Regions from separate parts of the Saccharopolyspora antiqui genome, predicted to be linked through region 3. Evidence: riboswitches for the same ligand, from Rfam matches in the RefSeq annotation. Region 3 holds a riboswitch; each other region holds the start of a gene.

Evidence for each region. A riboswitch is a leader RNA that binds a small molecule or an ion and turns the genes downstream of it on or off. The one in region 3 is predicted to bind thiamine pyrophosphate.
Region 1: linked by a shared signal. The riboswitch ahead of thiO (glycine oxidase ThiO) and the one ahead of thiD (bifunctional hydroxymethylpyrimidine kinase/phosphomethylpyrimidine kinase) in region 3 are both predicted to bind thiamine pyrophosphate.
Region 2: linked by a shared signal. The riboswitch ahead of ACTWQN_RS36505 (purine-cytosine permease family protein) and the one ahead of thiD (bifunctional hydroxymethylpyrimidine kinase/phosphomethylpyrimidine kinase) in region 3 are both predicted to bind thiamine pyrophosphate.

The regions. Positions count from the first base shown of each region.
Region 1 is NZ_JBQQBO010000019.1:84,445-90,443, forward strand. Features, by position in the region: gene ACTWQN_RS26610 (FUSC family protein) at 1-829, shown strand, start outside; gene ACTWQN_RS26615 (hypothetical protein) at 873-1,451, shown strand; gene ACTWQN_RS26620 (thiazole synthase) at 1,612-2,376, opposite strand; gene thiS (sulfur carrier protein ThiS) at 2,528-2,728, opposite strand; gene thiO (glycine oxidase ThiO) at 2,725-3,843, opposite strand; TPP riboswitch at 3,834-3,939, opposite strand; gene thiE (thiamine phosphate synthase) at 4,045-4,716, shown strand; gene ACTWQN_RS26640 (alpha-lytic protease prodomain-containing protein) at 4,755-5,879, opposite strand.
Region 2 is NZ_JBQQBO010000041.1:18,625-24,623, forward strand. Features, by position in the region: gene ACTWQN_RS36495 (family 2B encapsulin nanocompartment shell protein) at 1-1,176, shown strand, start outside; gene ACTWQN_RS36500 (family 2 encapsulin nanocompartment cargo protein polyprenyl transferase) at 1,251-2,294, shown strand; gene ACTWQN_RS36505 (purine-cytosine permease family protein) at 2,402-3,727, opposite strand; TPP riboswitch at 3,718-3,831, opposite strand; gene ACTWQN_RS36510 (SAM-dependent methyltransferase) at 4,035-4,838, opposite strand; gene ACTWQN_RS36515 (VOC family protein) at 5,001-5,384, shown strand; gene ACTWQN_RS36520 (LacI family DNA-binding transcriptional regulator) at 5,400-5,999, opposite strand, start outside.
Region 3 is NZ_JBQQBO010000040.1:26,370-32,368, forward strand. Features, by position in the region: gene ACTWQN_RS36305 (AMP-binding protein) at 1-1,391, opposite strand, end outside; gene ACTWQN_RS36310 (hypothetical protein) at 1,438-1,575, opposite strand; gene ACTWQN_RS36315 (hypothetical protein) at 1,804-2,541, opposite strand; gene ACTWQN_RS36320 (hypothetical protein) at 2,712-2,969, shown strand; TPP riboswitch at 3,009-3,103, shown strand; gene thiD (bifunctional hydroxymethylpyrimidine kinase/phosphomethylpyrimidine kinase) at 3,091-3,888, shown strand; gene tenA (thiaminase II) at 3,957-4,667, shown strand; gene ACTWQN_RS36335 (hypothetical protein) at 5,034-5,477, opposite strand; gene ACTWQN_RS36340 (hypothetical protein) at 5,490-5,999, opposite strand, start outside.

The DNA of each region.
Region 1 (5,999 bases), on a different contig from region 3:
CGGCGCCTTGGAACGCACCGGGGGCGCGGTGCTCGGCGTGACCGCGCTGGCGTTGCTGATCACCCTGCTGCCGGGCGCGTTCCTATTGGTACCGCTGGTGATCGGCGGCATGTTGCTGAACATGGCGCGGTTGCGCGGCGAGTACCAGACGCTGCTGGGTTGTCTGATCGTGGTGACCGTGGTCGATCAGGCGTTGCGGCTGGAGCGGCCGCCGGTGAACGTGGCGATCAGCTTCGCGGCGAACACGGCGGTCGGCGCGGCCATCGCGCTCATCGTCGGCTACGTCAGCTATCTGGTGCTGCCCAGCAGCATCCTGCCGGACGTGCGCGGCGCGGTGCGCTCCACGGTGTGGTCGGTGTCGGAGCTGCTGCGCAGCGTGCGCGCCGCTGGCCAGGGCGTCGATCTGCCCGCGGCGTTGCAGGCGGCGAACGTGCTCGCGTTGCGGCGCACCCAAGATCTGCTCGGCATGCCCGCGCTGCTCGACGGGATCGGCGAGGAGACCGACGACGACCGCGCGACCCGCGCGGCGGCCATCGCGCTCGACGCGTTGCGGCAGGACGTCGCGACCCTCGCGTTCCGGCCGGAGGCCGAACAGGCGGTCGCGGTCCCGGCGCTGCGCGCGGTGGACGACCTGCTGGCCGGCAAGCCGACGGCGCGGATCCCGGACGTGCCGGAGGGCAGCGCCCCGGCCACCGAACTGCTGGCGAGCTCGCTGGTCGAGAACGCCCTGCACGCCCGCCTGGCCATCGACCGGACCTTCGGCTACGACAGCCCGTGGAAGAGCTACACGATCACCTTCGTCCGCCCCCAACGCCTCCACATCCGCTGACCGCCCACCGAGGCCGTCGGCACTGACGGCTACGCTCAGTGAGATGATCACACTCAGCGCGTTCGGCGACGAATCCGTGCTGGAAGCCTCAGCGGGAGGTTTCTACGTGCTCGCTGCAGTGGTGTTCGACGTTGGTGTTCATGAGGTGGCGCGCACTGCGTTGGCGGGGCTGCGCGGGAAACGCCCCAAAATGAAGCTGCACTGGAACGACATGGATGCCCAGCAGCGGCGCAGCGCGACGAAGGCCATTGCGGACCTGCCCGGATTTCACGTTGTCACGGTCGGAACCCCGGTGCCGTTGAAACGTCAGGAACGTGCCCGCGCGGCATGCCTGACCCGGTTGGTGGTCGAGTTGCACGATTTCGGTGTCAACGAGTTGTGCTTGGAAAGCCGCACCACGGCACTCAATGCCCGAGACATCGCCACAGCCCGCGGGGCCCGCTTCAGCCTTCCCCCGGGTGCCCGTTTCCACGTGGTGCATCTACCTGGCAAGTCGGAACGGCTGCTTTGGGCAGCCGACATCGTTGCGGGCGCGGTACGAACCGATCGCATGGGGATGAGCGGCTATCGGGAATTGCTGAATGACCGCATCTACGAAGTCGAAGTGCCAACCTCGTGTTGATCAGCCATGGCATGCGTACGGCCGGGGTCCCGGTATGCCCCGGGTGCACCCGACCGTGCGACTCGCCCGATGCCCACGGCACCGAACTCCTGCCAAAAGGCTACACCACCGGCGGAATCAGCAACATCATTCGTGCTGGTGACGCGTGCTTGGAACTACCTCACCGGGTCGGGTGGCCGGGGCTGGAGGCTTGGGCCCAGAAGCGTTGTGGGATTCGGCCCGCCAGGGACGCCAGGCGACCGGCTTCGACCGCCGCTCGCATCGCCGCCGCCATGCGCTCCGGGTCCTGGGCTCGGGTGACCGCGGTGGCCAGGAGCACCGCCGAGCAGCCGAGTTCCATGGCCAGCGCCGCGTCCGAGGCCGTGCCGATGCCCGCGTCCAGCACGATCGGGACCGACGCCCGGGAGACGATCATCTCGATGTTGTGCGGGTTCCGGATGCCCAGGCCGGTGCCGATCGGCGAGCCCAGCGGCATCACCGCGGCGCAACCGACCTCTTCGAGCTTCAGCGCCAGCACCGGATCGTCGTTGGTGTAGGCCAGCACCACGAAACCCTGGTCGACCAGCTGCTCGGCGGCGTCCAGCAGCTCGACCGGATCGGGTAGCAGGGTGTCCTCGTCGGCGACGACCTCCAGCTTGACCCAGTTCGTCTCCAACGCTTCGCGGGCCAACTGCGCGGTCAGCACGGCCTCGGCCGCCGTCCGGCAGCCCGCCGTGTTGGGCAGCGCCTCGATGCCCAGCTTGCGCAGCAGGTCGAGCACCCCGGTGCCGCCGCCGGCATCGGCGCGGCGCATCGCCACGGTCGTCAGCTCGGTTCCGGACGCGATCAACGCGCGTTCCAGGACCGCGAGGTTCGTCGCCCCGCCGGTCCCGGTGATCAGTCGCGAGCCGAACTTCCGGTCGGCGATTACCAACGGGTCGTCCATGAGTCTCCTAACGACGGGACCGCCGACTCCGGGCGGCGCGGGTATCGGTGCCGTGGTTCGGTATGCCTCCGTTGCCCCGCAAGGGGTCGATTCGGGCTGGGCCGCAACCTTTCGGGTTGGAAACCCCTCCTCCGGGTGGGGCGGCGTCACGTCACCCTCCTTGCACTGCGGTGAGGACCTCGATGGCGGCATCGGGGCGCAGCGTGGTCTCCGGCCACTGGGCTCGGGGCACCACCGCGCCGTCGAGCGCCACGGCCACTCCCCGCTCGGGCACCCCGAATTCGCGCAGCACCGATGCGAGCGTGGCGTCGGTGGCGGTCTCCCGTGGTTCCCCGTTGAGCACGACGTTCACTGCTGTCCTCCCCATCGACTCGGATCGGCGACCTTGACCTCGGCGGCGGGCTCCTCGCCGCGCAGCAGGGCGAGCACCGCGTCGACAGTGGCCGGGGCGAGCAGGAAGCCGCCGCGGTGGTGCCCGGTGGCCGCCAGCACGCCGGGCTCCAACCAGCCGAGCACCGGCAGGTTGTCGTCGGTGCTCGGGCGCAGCCCGGCCGCGGCCTCGACGAGCTGGTACTCAGAGATGCCCGGCACCAGCTGCTCGGCGTCGGCGATCAGGTCGCGCACCCCGCCCACCGTGACCTCGGTGTCGAAGCCGACTTCGTACTGGGTGGCGCCGAGCACCAGGCCGCCGTCGTCGCGCGGCACGAGGTAGACCGGACGGCCGTGCACCGGACCGCGGACCGTGCGGCTCGGCGGCGGCAGTGCCGTGGCCCGCGCGCGCAGCCGGAGGATTTCGCCCTTCACCGGCCGGATCCGGTCCCGCAGCACGGGATGCAGCGCACCGGAATGCGCACCGGCCGCGATCACCACCATGTCGCAGTCCACAGTGGATTCTTCGAGCTGCACGGCGCCGGGCCGCACGCTCTTCGCCTTCGCCGCGACGAATTCGACGCCCGCCGCGGTGGCCGCCGCGCGCAGCGCGCGCAGCGCCACCCGGTTGTCGACCGCGAGATCACCCGGCACTTCGAGCCCGCCGCGCACCGCCGGGCCCAGCGATGGTTCGAGTCGGCGCAGTTCCCGGCTGGACAGCCGGTTGACGGTGCGGCCGAGCCTGGCGAGGTAGTCGGCCAGGTTGTCCAGTTCGGCCCGGTCGGCGCTGTCGACCCCGACCACGAGGGTTCCCTCGCGGCGCAGGCCAGAAGGCAGCCCGGCGGCGCGGCTCAGCTCGTCGGCGAACGTCGGCCATTGCCGCAGCGACGCCGCACCCAGTTCCAGCAGTTCTTCTTCGCCGGGCCACGCCTCGGCGATCGGCGCCAGCATGCCACCGGCCACGTAAGACGCCCCGGATGCCGGTTCGGCGTCGACGAGTCGCACGCGATGTCCGGCGGCGGCCGCCCGCCAGGCGACGGACATGCCGATGACGCCGCCGCCCACTACGACGACGTGATCGGTTCGTTGTTCAGACACTCCACGCTCCCTGCGCCGGCATGACCCGGATCAGGTTCGACGGTCGGGGCCAACGCCCCCTCTCAGCCCGGTGTCCGGACTCCCGTGCTCACCGAGTCCACCGTACCGGGCGAGGATCTCGACGTCAGTGCCTGTCCCTGAACTCGTTTCACGAACCTGTGCGCTCCGGCGGCGGTGGTGCCAGCAGTTACCCTGTGGAACATGCCTGGATTGGACGGTTTCGGCATCCGCGCTCGCCTCGGCGAGGCACGGCTGTACCTGTGCACCGACGCACGCAGCGAGCGCGGTGACCTCGCGGAGTTCGCGGAGGCCGCGCTCGACGGTGGAGTCGACATCATCCAGTTGCGGGACAAGAACCCGAGTGGCGCTCCGCTGGAAGCCCGCCACGAACTGGCCGCGCTGGAGGTGCTGGCCGAGGCCTGCGTGCGGCACGGTGCGCTGCTCGCGGTGAACGACCGCGCGGACATCGCCATGGCGGCCGAGGCCGACATCCTGCACCTCGGACAGGACGATCTGCCGGTGGAGATCGCCCGGCGCATCGTCGGAGAGCACATCGCGATCGGCAGGTCCACGCACGACGTGGTGCAGGCCGACGCCGCGGCCATCGAACCGGGGGTGGACTACTTCTGCACCGGCCCGGTGTGGACCACGCCGACCAAACCGGGTCGACCGGCGGCCGGGCTGGATCTGGTGGAGCACGCCGCGGAGCACCGGGGACACGGTCGGCCGTGGTTCGCCATCGGCGGCATCGGCCCGGACAACCTCGACGACGCGCTCAAGGCGGGTGCGCAGCGGATCGTCGTGGTTCGCGCGATCACCGAGGCCGAGGATCCCCGCGCGGCCGCGCGGAACCTCCGCGACCGCCTGCCGTGATCGCGGCACCCACGACCGTTGTCGGTACCGGTGACCGGTTAGGTGAGCAGCGTCAGGCCGTAGGCCTGGAGGATTTCGTTCACCGGCTGGAAGTAGGTCGTGCCGCCGGACGAGCAGTTGCCCGAACCACCCGAGGTCACGCCCTGGGCCTGGTCACCGGAGAGCCAGGAGCCACCCGAGTCGCCGGGTTCGGCGCAGACGTTGGTGCGGGTCAGGCCGGACACGGTGCCCTGCGGGTACTGCACCGTCTGGTTCTTGGCCTCGACCGAACCGCAGTGCCAACCGGTCGTCGAACCGGAGCGGCAGATCGACGCACCCTCGGCGGACTCGGACGAGCCGGCGACGCCGACGGTGCTGCCGTCGTACCGGTTCACCGCCGGCTGCGGGGTCTCGCCGGAGCCGACCGCCACCCAGCCGTAGTCGTTGCCCGGGAACGACGAGCCCTCGAACTGGCCGGTGGGCTCCGAGGTGCTGTCGCCCTCGCTGCCGCAGTGCCCGGCGGTCACGAAGCCGCCCTGCACCGAGAACCCGACCGAGCAGCGGCTGCCGCTGCCGATGTAGTAGGCGTTGCCGCCGATGACGTCGGCGTAGGTCCGCGGGTCTTCGAGGGACTCGACGACCCGGACCGCGTCCACCAGGACCCCGGCCGCCCGCACGAACTGCGCCGCCTGGAGCTCGGTGCCCGGCCTGGTGGTGACGACAACGGAGTTCTCGCTGCCGTCGGCGTACCAGCCGGAGACCCCGTCAGGAGCCAGCGTGCTGTACGAGTTGAGGCCTTCGACGACGCCGTTGAGCTCCTCGATGGTGAAGTCGACCTGCCTGGCTTCCGCGCCAGCCGCGCGGATCTCGTCGAAGCGCGCCGGGTCGGTCACGCCGACGACGAGCTTGCCGGACTCGGCGTCGAAGTAGGACCCGCCGAACGTCCCGGCCAGCGAGCCGCGCAGCTGCTGGTCCGCGCGGTTGGCGGCGGCCTCCTGGGCGAGCCGCTCGATGGCCTGGTCCCGGGTCAGCCCGAAGTCACGCTGCATCGCGTCCAGCAGAGTCGCGCTGGCCGGGGTCGGCGCGGTCTCTTCAGTCGCGGTGGCCGGCATGGTCAGCGCTGCTACCGTTCCCGCCGCCAGCAGCACGGTCCCGGCCATTCGGGCCGCGAGTCTGCGCTTCATCTGGTATCTCCCTCGCTGTGAGCTGGATCTCAGGGCCCCCGTCGCCGATCCAGTATCAAAGGAGATCACCAGTCCCACATCCACCTTTCGCCGCATCTCGCCCAAAACGCCCGCTACGCA
Region 2 (5,999 bases), on a different contig from region 3:
ACCAACACCGGTGCCCAGGTGCGGGTGGTCCCGCAGGAACTGCGCGAAATCCCCCTGCTGCGCGGATTGGACGACGACGCGGCGCTGATCGCGTTGGCCGACCGGTTCGTGCAGCAGGAATTCGAGGCAGGTCAGGTGATCGCGACCGCCGGACGGCCCGTAGGCCAGCTGGTGCTCATCGCGCACGGCAAGGTGTCCCGCATCGGCACCGGTGAATACGGCGATGACGCGGTGCTCGGTGTGCTCGCCGACGGCGAGTTCTTCGGCGGGCAGGTGCTGACCACCGATCAGTCCACATGGGACAGCAGCTTCATGGCCAGCACGCCGTGCACCGCGCTGACGCTCAGCCGCCAGGCATTGCTGGAGGTGAACAACCAGTTCGAGCGGCTGCGAACGCACATTGCGGCGATCCACGCCAGTTCCGCACCCCCGCGGAACAAGCATGGCGAAGCCGACATCGATATCGTCTCCGGGCACTCCGGAGAACCGAAGCTGGCCGGGACCTATGTGGACTACGAACTCGCGCCCCGCGAGTACGAACTCAGCGTGGCGCAAACCGTCCTCCAGGTGCACACCCGGGTCGCCGACCTCTACAACCAACCGATGAACCAGACCGAGCAGCAGTTGCGGCTGACCATCGAGGCACTGCGCGAACGCCAAGAGCACGAGCTGATCAACAACCGCGACTTCGGCTTGCTGCACAACGCCGACCTGCGGCAGCGCATCCACACCCGCACCGGCCCACCCACCCCCGACGACCTCGACGAACTGCTTTCCAGGCGCCGCAAAACGCGGTTCTTCCTGGCCCACCCGAAGACCATCGCTGCCTTCGGTAGGGAGTGCAACCGCCGCGGCATCTACCCGCAGACCACGCAGGTGCAGGGCCGCCACGTGCACGCCTGGCGGGGCGTACCGGTGCTGCCCAGCGACAAGATCCCGATCAGCGCAACCGGCACCAGTTCGATCCTGGCGATGCGCACCGGCGAGGAAGACCACGGCGTCATCGGGTTGCGGCAAACCGGCATCCCGGACGAGCACCGCCCCGGGCTCAGCGTCCAGTTCACCGGCATCAGCGAACAAGCGGTGATCTCGTACCTGGTCAGCGCCTACTTCTCCGCCGCAGTCCTGGTACCGGACGCGCTCGGTGTCCTCGAACACGTCGAAATCGCCCGCTGACACCGCGTCCCCAATCGGCGCCCAGCCGCACAACACGACCTGTGAAGAAATTCGCCTGTTCGAAGGGAAATCGGATGGCCACCATTCAGCACGACGCCAACAAGGCGGGCACGGCCTACGAGGCGTTGACACGTAGCCGCGCGATGGTCGAGCCCGCCTTGCGGGCCGCGGTCGACCGGTTGCCCACCCGCATGCAGCAGATCACCGGCTACCACTTCGGGTGGTGGGACGAGCGCGGCAACCCGGTCCGCGCCGACCGCGGCAAGGCGCTGCGACCCGCGATGGTGCTGCTCGCCGCCACCTCCGTCGGCGGTGATGCCGCCTCGGCGGTGCCCGCCGCCGTCGCGGTGGAGCTGGTGCACAACTTCTCGCTGCTGCACGACGACGTGCTGGACGGCGACGTCACCCGGCGCCATCGACCCACCGCGTGGACGGTGTTCGGCAGCGGTTCGGCGATCCTCGCCGGGGATGCGCTGCTGGCGCTGGCCGCCGACGTGTTGGGCGGATGTCGGCATCCCGAGGCCGCCAACGCGGTGCGGACGTTGAGCACCGCCGTGCTGAACCTGATCAACGGGCAGATCGCGGACCTCGACTTCGAGGAACGCCGGGACGTCGATCTGGCGGAATGCCAACGCATGGCCCGCGACAAGACCGGGGCGCTGCTGGGCTGCGCGTGTGCGCTGGGCGCGTTGTTCGGCGGCGGCAAGGGCACGCAGATCACCCGGCTGCGCAGCTTCGGCGAGCGGCTGGGGCTGGCCTTCCAGCACGTCGACGATCTGCTGGGCATCTGGGGCGATCCGGCGATCACCGGCAAACCGGTGTTCTCCGACCTGCGCACCCGCAAGAAGACCCTGCCGGTGGTTTCCGCGCTGACCTCCGGCATGCCCGCCGGTCAGCGGCTGGCCGCCCTCTACCTCCGCGACCAGCCGCTGTCCGGCAGCGAACTGGCCCAATGCGCCGAGCTGATCGCCCTGGCCGGTGGCCGCACCTGGAGCCAGAACCAAGCCGACGAACTACTCGCCGCGGCCCTCAGCGACCTCCGCCGCTGCGACCCCAGCCCACGAGCAGCCGAAGAACTGAGCGCCCTGGCCCAACTGGTAACCCACCGCGACCACTAACCCCATTCCACCCATCCCGAGCGACGACTAGCGCCCGGCTCTCGTTCGAGTGAGGGGTGAAGGGCACCTTTGACCGGCTTAGTCGGTCGAAGGTGCCCTTCACTCGGTTATGGCTTGTGGGTGCGGCGGGTGGCTGTGCCGATTATCGCGGCTGCTATTGCTGCGGTTAGGAATGATGCGAGGGAGGCGCTGAGCCAGGTTGGTGGGGTGAAGGTGAGGAGGGCTTGGAGGTTGGTCCAGAGGTCCGTCCACCAGCCGAGTTCGCCGGGGTTGATCAGCTGGAACACCACGAAACCCAGCAGCCAGGCCACCAGCATCCCCCACCGGGACGGGGCGTGCGCGGACAGGTCCCAGCTCTGGCGGCGGCCGGGCAGGAAGTAATCCACCGCCAGCACCCCGAACAGCGGCACGAAAACCGATCCGATCAGCAGCAGGAAGTTCGAGAACTGGGCGATGTCCAGGGTCAGCGCCAACAACGTCGTCACCACACCGACGGCCACGCTCAGCACCCGACGATCCGTGCTGGGCCGCAGGTTCTGGATCGACACCGCCGTCGAGTAGGTGTCGGCGAAGGACTGGTCCACCTCGCGCAACACCAGGATCCCGAAGAAGATCACCCCGAGCGGCACCGCGAGCAGCGGATCGAACGCCTTGTCCGCATCGCCGCCGACCAACGCCAACCCGAGCAACCCCAACAGGTAGCAAGCGATCTGGGTGACCGAATAACCCACCGTGGCAGCGGTGAACGCGCCAGCCGCGGACTTCGAGTGCCGCGAGTAGTCCGAGGCGACCGGGATCCAGGACACCGCGACCGCCAGCGCGGCGTCCGCACCGGGCCAAAACCCTTGCCAGGAACCATTGTTCAGCTCCGGCAGCGGGTGGCGCAGCAGTTGGACGAAGAAGTACACCATCGCGATCGCCACCGCGATGCTCACGTAGCGGCGCAACAACCGCAGCGCACCGAGCGGGCGCAGCGTGAGCGCGGTGGTCAGCACCCCGGCCACCAGCACGTACAGCCACTGCGGACCGCCGCCGAACAACGCCGCCGTACCCTGCGCGATCACCAGCAGCTCGAAGGTGCCCCAACCGACCAGCTGCAGGATGTTCAGCACGGTCGGCAGGTACGACAGCTTGGTGCCGAAAAGCCCGCGCAGCAACATCATCGACGGCGCCCCGGTGCGCGCACCGGGAATCGCCGCGATGCCGACCATGACGCTGCCCAGCACGGTCCCGACCACGCACGCCACCACCGCGGCGAGGAACGACAACTGCGGCACACCGCTGGGGGCGAGCACGGCCAGCGCGCCGCTGAAACCGAGCAGGCTGACCCCGAGGTTGCCCCAGAACGCGCCCTGGTCGAGCACACCGAGCGTCTTGGGTGCGGGTTCGTCGAGAGTGTGCGGAACTTCGGAACGATCGACATCAAGGGCCATCAACAGCTCCCTACGCCGGAATTACCCGGACAGGTTCAGCGGTCGGTGGCGCGTGTGGTGCCACCCTCTCAGCCCGGTGCGCCCGAGCTCCCGCGTGGATAGTTCGGCGACACCCTACCCCGCCGAATCCGGCGATGTCAGACCGGTCCGGGGAAATCGTCTCCGACAGCGGAAATCACGAAGACCGGCCGCGCAGATCGTCAAGACGTTCACCTTGGCGCGCACCAGGATCGCGGAGCCCTGGTCGCCCAGTGGATCCCGGGCCGCGTCGACTTCAGGAGTGGCCGCACCGGGTCAACTGCAACTCTCAGCTCTTGCGGCCGACGGCTCCGTACAGCCAGCCGGTGGCTTCCGGTCCCGGGTCGATCGGGTCGGGCTGCCAGCCGTCGATGGTGACCAGACCTGGGTCGACGAGGTCGAAGCCGTCGAAGAAGCGGCCGATCTCGGTGTGGTCGCGGAAGTAGATGGGGGTCGGGGTGGCCGCGTAGACCGACTCGATCTGAGCGACCGCGTCCGGTGATTTGTCATCCGTGGTGACGTGGGTGGCCGCGATGTGACTGCCGGAAGCCAGGACGGCGCGCAACTGGCCCATGACCGCGGGACGTTCCTCGACCGTCAGGAAGTGCACCATGGCGATCATGAGCACGGCGACGGGTTCGTCGAAGTCGATCAGCCTGGCCGTCTCGGGATGTTCGAGCACTTCGGCTGGGCGGTGCATGTCGGCGGTGACCACGGTGGTGTTGTCGTCGGAGGCCAGCAGGGCGCGACCGTGCGCGAGAACGATCGGGTCGTTGTCGACGTAGACCACGCGGGCATCCGGGTTGATCTCCTGCGCGATCTCGTGCGTGTTGCCGACGGTGGGCAGACCCGAGCCGATGTCGATGAACTGCTTGACCCCTTGGCGGGCCATGTACCGCACCGCGCGCCGCAGGAACGCCCGGTTCTCCTGGGCGAGCTGGCGGATTTCCGGCATGGCCTGGGCCACCCGCTCGACGGCGTCGCGGTCGACCTGGTAATTGTCCTTGCCGCCCAGGTAGTAGTCGTACATCCGCGCGACGCTGGGCCTGTTCATGTCGATCGACGACAAACCGGAATCGTCCTGCCGTTCCATGACAGCGCCTCCATCCGTTTCCTGATGATCACCTTAGTGGCAATCCCGTTGCTTCGGGGAGACGGATCCCGCAGCGCCGAGCACGACAGCCATTGACTTCGACCTAGGTATAGCTCCTAGCCTCGACACGTCGCGGAAACGACGAGGAAAGCGAGCGAGATCATGGCTGTTCAGCTGAACCACACGATCGTCGCAGTCACCGACAAGGTCGCCTCCGCCAGGTTCCTGGCCGACCTGCTGGGGCTGCCCGAGCCGGAGCCCTTCGGCCCGTTCATCTGCGTGCAGACCAGCAACGACGTCACCCTGGACTACCTGGAGACCGACGGCGAGATCACTTCGCAGCACTACGCGTTCCTGGTCAGCGAGGCGGAGTTCGACGAGATCTTCGGGCGGATCAAGGCGCAGGGGCTGGCGCACTGGGCCGACCCGGCGCACCGGGAACCGGGGCAGATCAACACCCGTGACGGCGGGCGCGGCGTCTACTTCGACGACCCCAACGGCCACATCCTGGAGATCCTCACCCGACCCTACGGCAGCGGCCAATGACCGGGTTTCTCCTGGTCAGACGCGTACATCTGGCACACGGCTGAAGCACACCGAGCGGCGTCCGACGACTTGCGGCGTCGCGGGCACCAACACGTCGTGCGGCGCTTCGCCGCGCAGCTGCGCCAGCAGCGCTCCGACGGCCGCCTGGCCCAGGTCCTGCACCGGCATCGCCACCGTGGTCAGCGGTGGCTCCAGGTAGTCGGCGAAGGGCAGGTCGTCGTAGCTGATCACCGACACGTCCTCGGGGATGCGCCGCCCGCTCTGCCGGATCGCGTGCACGACCCCGACGGCCTGGCTGAACATGCTGACGTAGATGGCCGTCAGCTCCGGGTGCTCGGCGAGCAGCCGAATGGCGGCCGCCGCCCCACCCGCCCCGGTGAACTCACCGCGCGACATCGACCCCACCAGTTCGTGCGCCCGCATTTCCTGGTGGAAGCCCCGTTCCCGGCCCTGCGACGGCTCGATCTCGGCAGGTCCGGCCACGTGGCCGATGGCCCGATGGCCGTGCGCGAGCAGATGCCGCACGGCCGCCGCGCTGGCCTGCGCGCCGTCCATCAGCACGTTGCGCCCGGAGCCCGGCACGCCACGGTTGACGAACACGTGCGGCACGTCGGC
Region 3 (5,999 bases):
GAGATGGCGTCCTCGGTCTCCTTGGGGTAGACGTTCTCGCCGCCGGAGACGATCATGTCGTCCTCCCGGCCGACGACGAACAACCGACCGGCGGCGTCGACGCGCCCCAGGTCACCGGTGGACATCAGGCCGTCGCGGGTCTCCCGGTTGCTGCCGTTGGTGTAGCCCTCGAAGAGCATTTCGTTGCCCGCGAAGATCCGTCCGGTCGTGCCGCGCCGCACCGGGGCGCCGTTGTCGTCGAGGATGCGCACGGTGGTGCCGCGCGGCGGTCGGCCCGCCGTGCCGGGGGCGGCGCGCAGATCGTGCGGCGTGGCGATGCTCACCCACGACACCTCGGTGGATCCGTAGAGGTTGTACAGCACCGGTCCGAAGGCGCGCCGGAACCGGGTGGCCAGCTCGGCTGGCAGCGCCGAACCGCTGATCGCCACGATGCGCAGCGAGCTGTGGTCGTACACGGCTCGGGTCCGCGCGGGGAGTTCAAGGATGCGTTGCAGCATCACCGGCACCGCGAACATCGACGTGCACCGGTGGCGTTGCACCGCGGCCAGCGCCTGTTCGGGGTCGAATTTGTGGCGCAGCACCAGCGTCGCGCCGAGCACGGAGCCGAGCTGGAAGGCGGCGAGTCCCCAGGTGTGGAACAGCGGCGCGCTGATCAGCATCCGTTCTCCGCTGCGCAGCGGCACGCGGGACAGGATCGCCGCGGCCGGTGCCAGGCCCGGCGGGTCGGGGCGGCGGGCGCCCTTGGGAGTTCCGGTGGTGCCGGAGGTCAACACGATCATCCGGGAATGCCGGGTCGGCCGGGGCAGCTGCCGGGCCGGGGAGGTGGCGATGAGGTGTTCCAGCGTGGTGTGCCGGGTGGCGCCGTCGGTCCACGCCAGCACGACGTCGAGGTCTTCGGGCAGGTCGGCCAGGCGGTCGCGGAATTCGGCGTCCAGCACCAGTAGCCCGACCCGCTGTGCGGCGAGCACGTCGGTGAGCTGCTTGGTGCTCAGACCGGTGTTGAGCAGCACCACGTCGACGCCGATCTTGGCGGCGGCGACGGTCGTTTCGAGCAGCCCGTGGTGGTTGCGGCACAGCGCCGCGATCCGGGTGCCGTGGGGGATGCGATTGCGCAGGCCGCCCGCCAGCCGGGTGGTGCGCTGCGAAACCTCGGCATAGCTGAGCGCGGCGCGCTCGTCGATCACTGCGGGGCGGTCGGGGTGGCGCACCGCGCCGACGGCGAAGGCCAGCGGCGGGGTGAGGCCCCAGCGGCGCCAGGCCAGCACGATGCGCAGCAGTTTGTCCGGCCGGACCGGGCCGATGACCCCCTGCTTGACCAGTACGAACGTGGTGTGCAGCGGCGGTATCACGCGCCCCAGCAGCGCCACCAACCGTTGCCTCAAGGTGCTCACCTCCGGATCCGGTCGGGGGCGCGGAAGCGGCCCGCTCCCGACCAGTTCATTCCTGCGCGGCGGCCTGCACAACCGCGTCGCGCAGGGCCGCGCGCAGTCTGCCGACCTCCAACGGGGACAACACCGCTGTTTCGCCGGGCGGCGCGACGACCACCACACTGCCCTGGTTGACGAATACCGACATGTCCCTACGTCTGCCTGCGACATCGCGGCAGCTCACGTGCCACTGCTTGGTGGGCTCCACGATTCCCAGCCTCCCTGGTGCAGTCCGCGCGCTTGTCTCCCGCGCGCAGTGTTGATCGAGGGACGGGCTGGCGGGAGACCTGTGACGACGTTTCACCGGATCGGTCACCAGAAATGGTCTAGATCACATCAAGGGTGCATCATGTCGCGGCCGCGCCGCAACGGAGCCTCAGACTGGACAGATGCGCAGGCCTGCTGGTTCTGCGGTGAAGGTGACCGCGCCTTCGAAGTCGGCGATCGGCAGCTCGTCGCGTACCAGCCGGTGCGGCGCGTCGAAGGCCTCCACCCGGAGCTGGTCGGTGGTAATCGTCTGCTCCGCGAAGTTGACGCCGCCGACCTGGATCAGCAGTTGACCGTCGCGCAACTCGACGGTCAACCAGCCGCCGGGAACCGCGAGCTGCTCGCCCCGGTAGCTCAGCGTCAGCCGACTGGCCGCGGGGTCCTCGGAGCGGATGGCGACGTGCGAGATGGCGACGTCGCGCTGGCCCGTTTCCCCGGCCAGGGCGATCACATCGCGCTGGACGTCCTCGGCCGGGCGGTCGCCGGGTTTCGGCGTCAGCACCGGGGCGCGCAGCTTCGCGGCCAGCCGGTAGGGCTGCCACGAACCGGCGCCGATCAGGTTGACCACGGCGGTGATCTGGGCGTCGGCCAACAGCCGGTCGCTGCCCGGCGCTGGCGTCACCTCGATCGCCGCGACGCCCCGCTGGCCCAGCAGCTCGCGCAGCGCCTTGGCGCGCTGCCTGCTGTTGCGGTCGAACCCGCGGGTGATCGCCACGGTCCCGGATCCGGCGGCCGCGACGGCGGCTTCGGTCAGGCTCGCCAGCGGGGCCCAGATGCGGGCGGGATCCTCGGGCCGCGGTCGCCGACGGGAACGGGCGGAGCCGGGGGCATCGGTAGTGGTTTCCATCGCAATCCAGCTTAGTCCGCGAGGAAGGCTCACCTTCGCTGCCAGTGGGCGTCTTCACGGTGTGAATTCGATCGCTGTCCCGTTGCGCCATCGGGGTGGTGCTGCGGCCGAATGGTCTTGTCGTCGGCGGCACCTGGCGCAATGCTGGGGCGATCATCGAGGGGGCGGGGATGACCGAGTTGAATTTCCCGGCTCTGGGGCGGCAGCCGACCGGCTGCCCTCCGGCGCGCGGGGTGCTGGTCTGCTGGCTGGCCGCGGACGGCAGCCAGGTGCACGTCGGCGACCGGTTGGCGGAGGTCCGGGTGGCCGACGACCGTTTCGGCCGCCGGATCGGTTGGGTTTCGGCCTTGGCCACCGGCACCCTGTGGCACCAGGTCCGGGCCGGTGAGGTGCTGACCGCGGGCGCGGTGGTGGGATTGATCGATTGATGGGCATGGCCCTGGATCGCCTGCGGTTGTTAGGTTGGTGCGAGTGACGCGGGGTGCCCGGCTGCCGGGCTGAGAACAGACCCGTTGAACCTGACCTAGCTCGTACTAGCGGAGGGACGTCATGGTTCCCAATGTGCTGACCATCGCGGGCACCGATCCCAGCGGTGGTGCCGGTGTGCAAGCCGACCTGAAGACCTTCTCCGCGCACGGCGCCTACGGCATGTCCGTGATCACCGCGCTGGTGGCGCAGACCACCACCGGGGTTTCCGAGGTGCACGAGGTCCCGCCGGAGTTCGTCACCGCCCAGCTGGTCACGCTGCTCGACGACGTGCGGGTGGACGCGGTCAAGATCGGCATGCTGGCCAACGCGGAGGTGATCCGCGCGGTCATCGGGGTCCTCGACCGCTACGCGCCGCCGCACGTGGTGCTGGACCCGGTCATGGTGGCCAAGAGCGGCGATCGGCTGCTGGCGCCGGAGGCGGTCGCCGTGCTGCGCGACGAGCTGCTGCCGCGGGTCGATCTGATCACGCCGAACCTGCCGGAGGCCGCCGACCTGCTGGGCGAGCCGGAGATCACCGATCCCGACGGCATGCCCGCGCAGGCCGAGCGGCTGGCCGGGCTGGGTGCCAAGCAGGTGCTGCTCAAGGGCGGCCACCTCGACGGGCAGTCCAGTGTGGACCTGCTCTACGGCGACGGGATCGCCGAGTTCCTCGCCAGCGAGCGGGTGGCGACCACCAATGACCACGGCACCGGTTGCACGCTGTCGGCCGCGATCGCCGCGCTGCGCCCGCAGCGCGCGGACTGGCTCGAAGCGGTGCGCGAAGCCAAGGAGTACCTGACCGAGGCGCTGCGCGCGTCCGATCGGCTGGACGTCGGCCACGGCCACGGCCCGGTGCACCACTTCCACCACTGGTGGTGAGCGGCGGGCGCGCCGGATCTGCCGGCCCGCAGCGCGGAAATCGCTTCGACGACCAACGAGAGGTTCTGATGAGCAAGCTGGCCGCACCGCCCGCTGATGGTTTCTGCGCCCGGGCCTGGGCGCACACCGTCGATCTGCAGCAGGCGATCGTCGAGCACCCGTTCAACGCCGCGCTCACCGACGGCACGCTGGATCGGGACCGCTTCGCCTTCTACATCGTGCAGGACGCGCGCTACCTGGTCGGTTTCGCGCAGGCCCTGGCGGCGGCCGCGACGCGGGCCGAGGACGCCGAGGACGCCGCGTTCCTGGCCGGTGCGTCGCAGGGCGCGTTGATCGAGGAGCGTCGGCTGCACGCCGGGTACGTCGCGGAGTTCGGCCTCTCCGATGCCGAGATCGCCGGGATCGACACCTCGCCGTCGTGCCTGGCATACACCTCGTACCTGCGGGCGACCGCGTTGACCGAGCCCTACCCGGTGCTGTTGGCGGCGCTGCTGCCGTGCTTCTGGGTGTACCAGCACGTCGGCACCACGATCCTGGCGGCCACCGGCGGCGCCGAAGGCCACCCCTACCGGGCGTGGATCGAGACCTACGCCGACGACGAGTTCGCCGAAGCGGTGCTGGCCGCCCGCGACCTCACCGACCGGGTCGCGGGCAGCGTCGATGACGAGATGCGGGAGCGAATGCTCGAAGCGTTCACCCGCGCGACCGAGTACGAGTGGCTGTTCTGGAACAGCGCCTGGATCAAGGAGCCGTGGCCCACCGCGCGCTGGGTGAACTAGCCGTCGAAACCCGTTGTCGGGGCAGGAAGAAACTCCGACGCGATGTGACTGGGGTCGACGCGGTGTGACGGGGCTGGCGCGGTGTGACTGGGCCGACGCGGTGTGACTGGGCGCACATTGGGTTGCGCTAACGATCAGCGCCGTGCGGCGATTCTCTCAGCGAGACGCCCGTCCGGGCGAGGAATCTTCCCACCGTGGACGGAGTTTCAGGCGGCTGTGGGCACTTCTCTGCTGATCGTGCTGACGGGCATGTTGGTGCCGATACTCGCGGCGGCGCCGTTCTACATGGCGGATCGCCGCAAGCAGCGGCAGCAATCCGCCGGTGACGACGAGTGATCGCGGCGAGCCTGCGGCCAACGGGGCGAATCAGTTCTTGTTGATCTCGCTGCGCAGCTTGGCGAGCCGCTGGCGGGACCGGTTGAACTTGGCCTCGAAGTGCTTCTCGAACAGGTCGGTGGGCAGCACCGGCATCTCGATCGGTTCCGCCGATCGCTGCTGCGGCGCGACCCGCACCGACTCGACCTGCTCCTCCGGTTCGACCTGCTCCGGTTCGGCCTGCACCTCGGACTCGGCCTTGGATTCACTCGGCGTGGGCTGATCTTCGGTGCTGGTCGGTCGGCGGGGGATGACCTTCGGCGTCGCCGGGTTCCGCAGCGCCGCAGGCCGCAGGGCGTGCTTGCCATTCGGCGTGGTCGAAGATTCGGACACCCCGGTTTCGGCGAGGCGCCGGTTGGCGCGGTGCAGCAGGGGCCAGAAGATCAACGTGGCCACGGCGAATCCGGTCACGAACATCAGCACGAGCAGATCCACGAGGTGCTCCGATCAGTTCTGCCGCGCGGGGCCGGGTTTCGGGGCGGTGCCGTTGGTGTGCTGCCGCTCGATGGGAATGGTGAAGGTCTGCACGTCGTCGCGCTGTTCGGGCAGTCGCATCGGCGGCTCCACCTCGTCCTCGATCGGCAGTTCGGCCTGTCCCGTTCGCTGCTGCTGGTCGCGGAGGGCCGTCGCGGAGTCTTCGAGCATCTGCCGGGCTCTGTCCATTGCGGACAGCACGGATTCGCGCATCTCCTCCAGCCGGAGCTGGTTGACGCGGATCTCCTCCAGCACCTCGGACCGCAGCTGCTCGGACTCGGTGTCCCACCGGCCGCACTGCCGCTGCGTCTCGGCGATCAGCTCGTTGGCCTCCTCCTGCGCCATCTCCATGGTCCGCTTGTACTCGTTGCGGATGTTCTGCCGCAGTCGGCGTTCCCGGGAGCGCAGTTCGCTGGCCTTCTGGTCGTGCTCGCGGTGCAGCCGGGCGCGCCGCTCCTCGACGTCGGCGATCAGTTCGCCGCA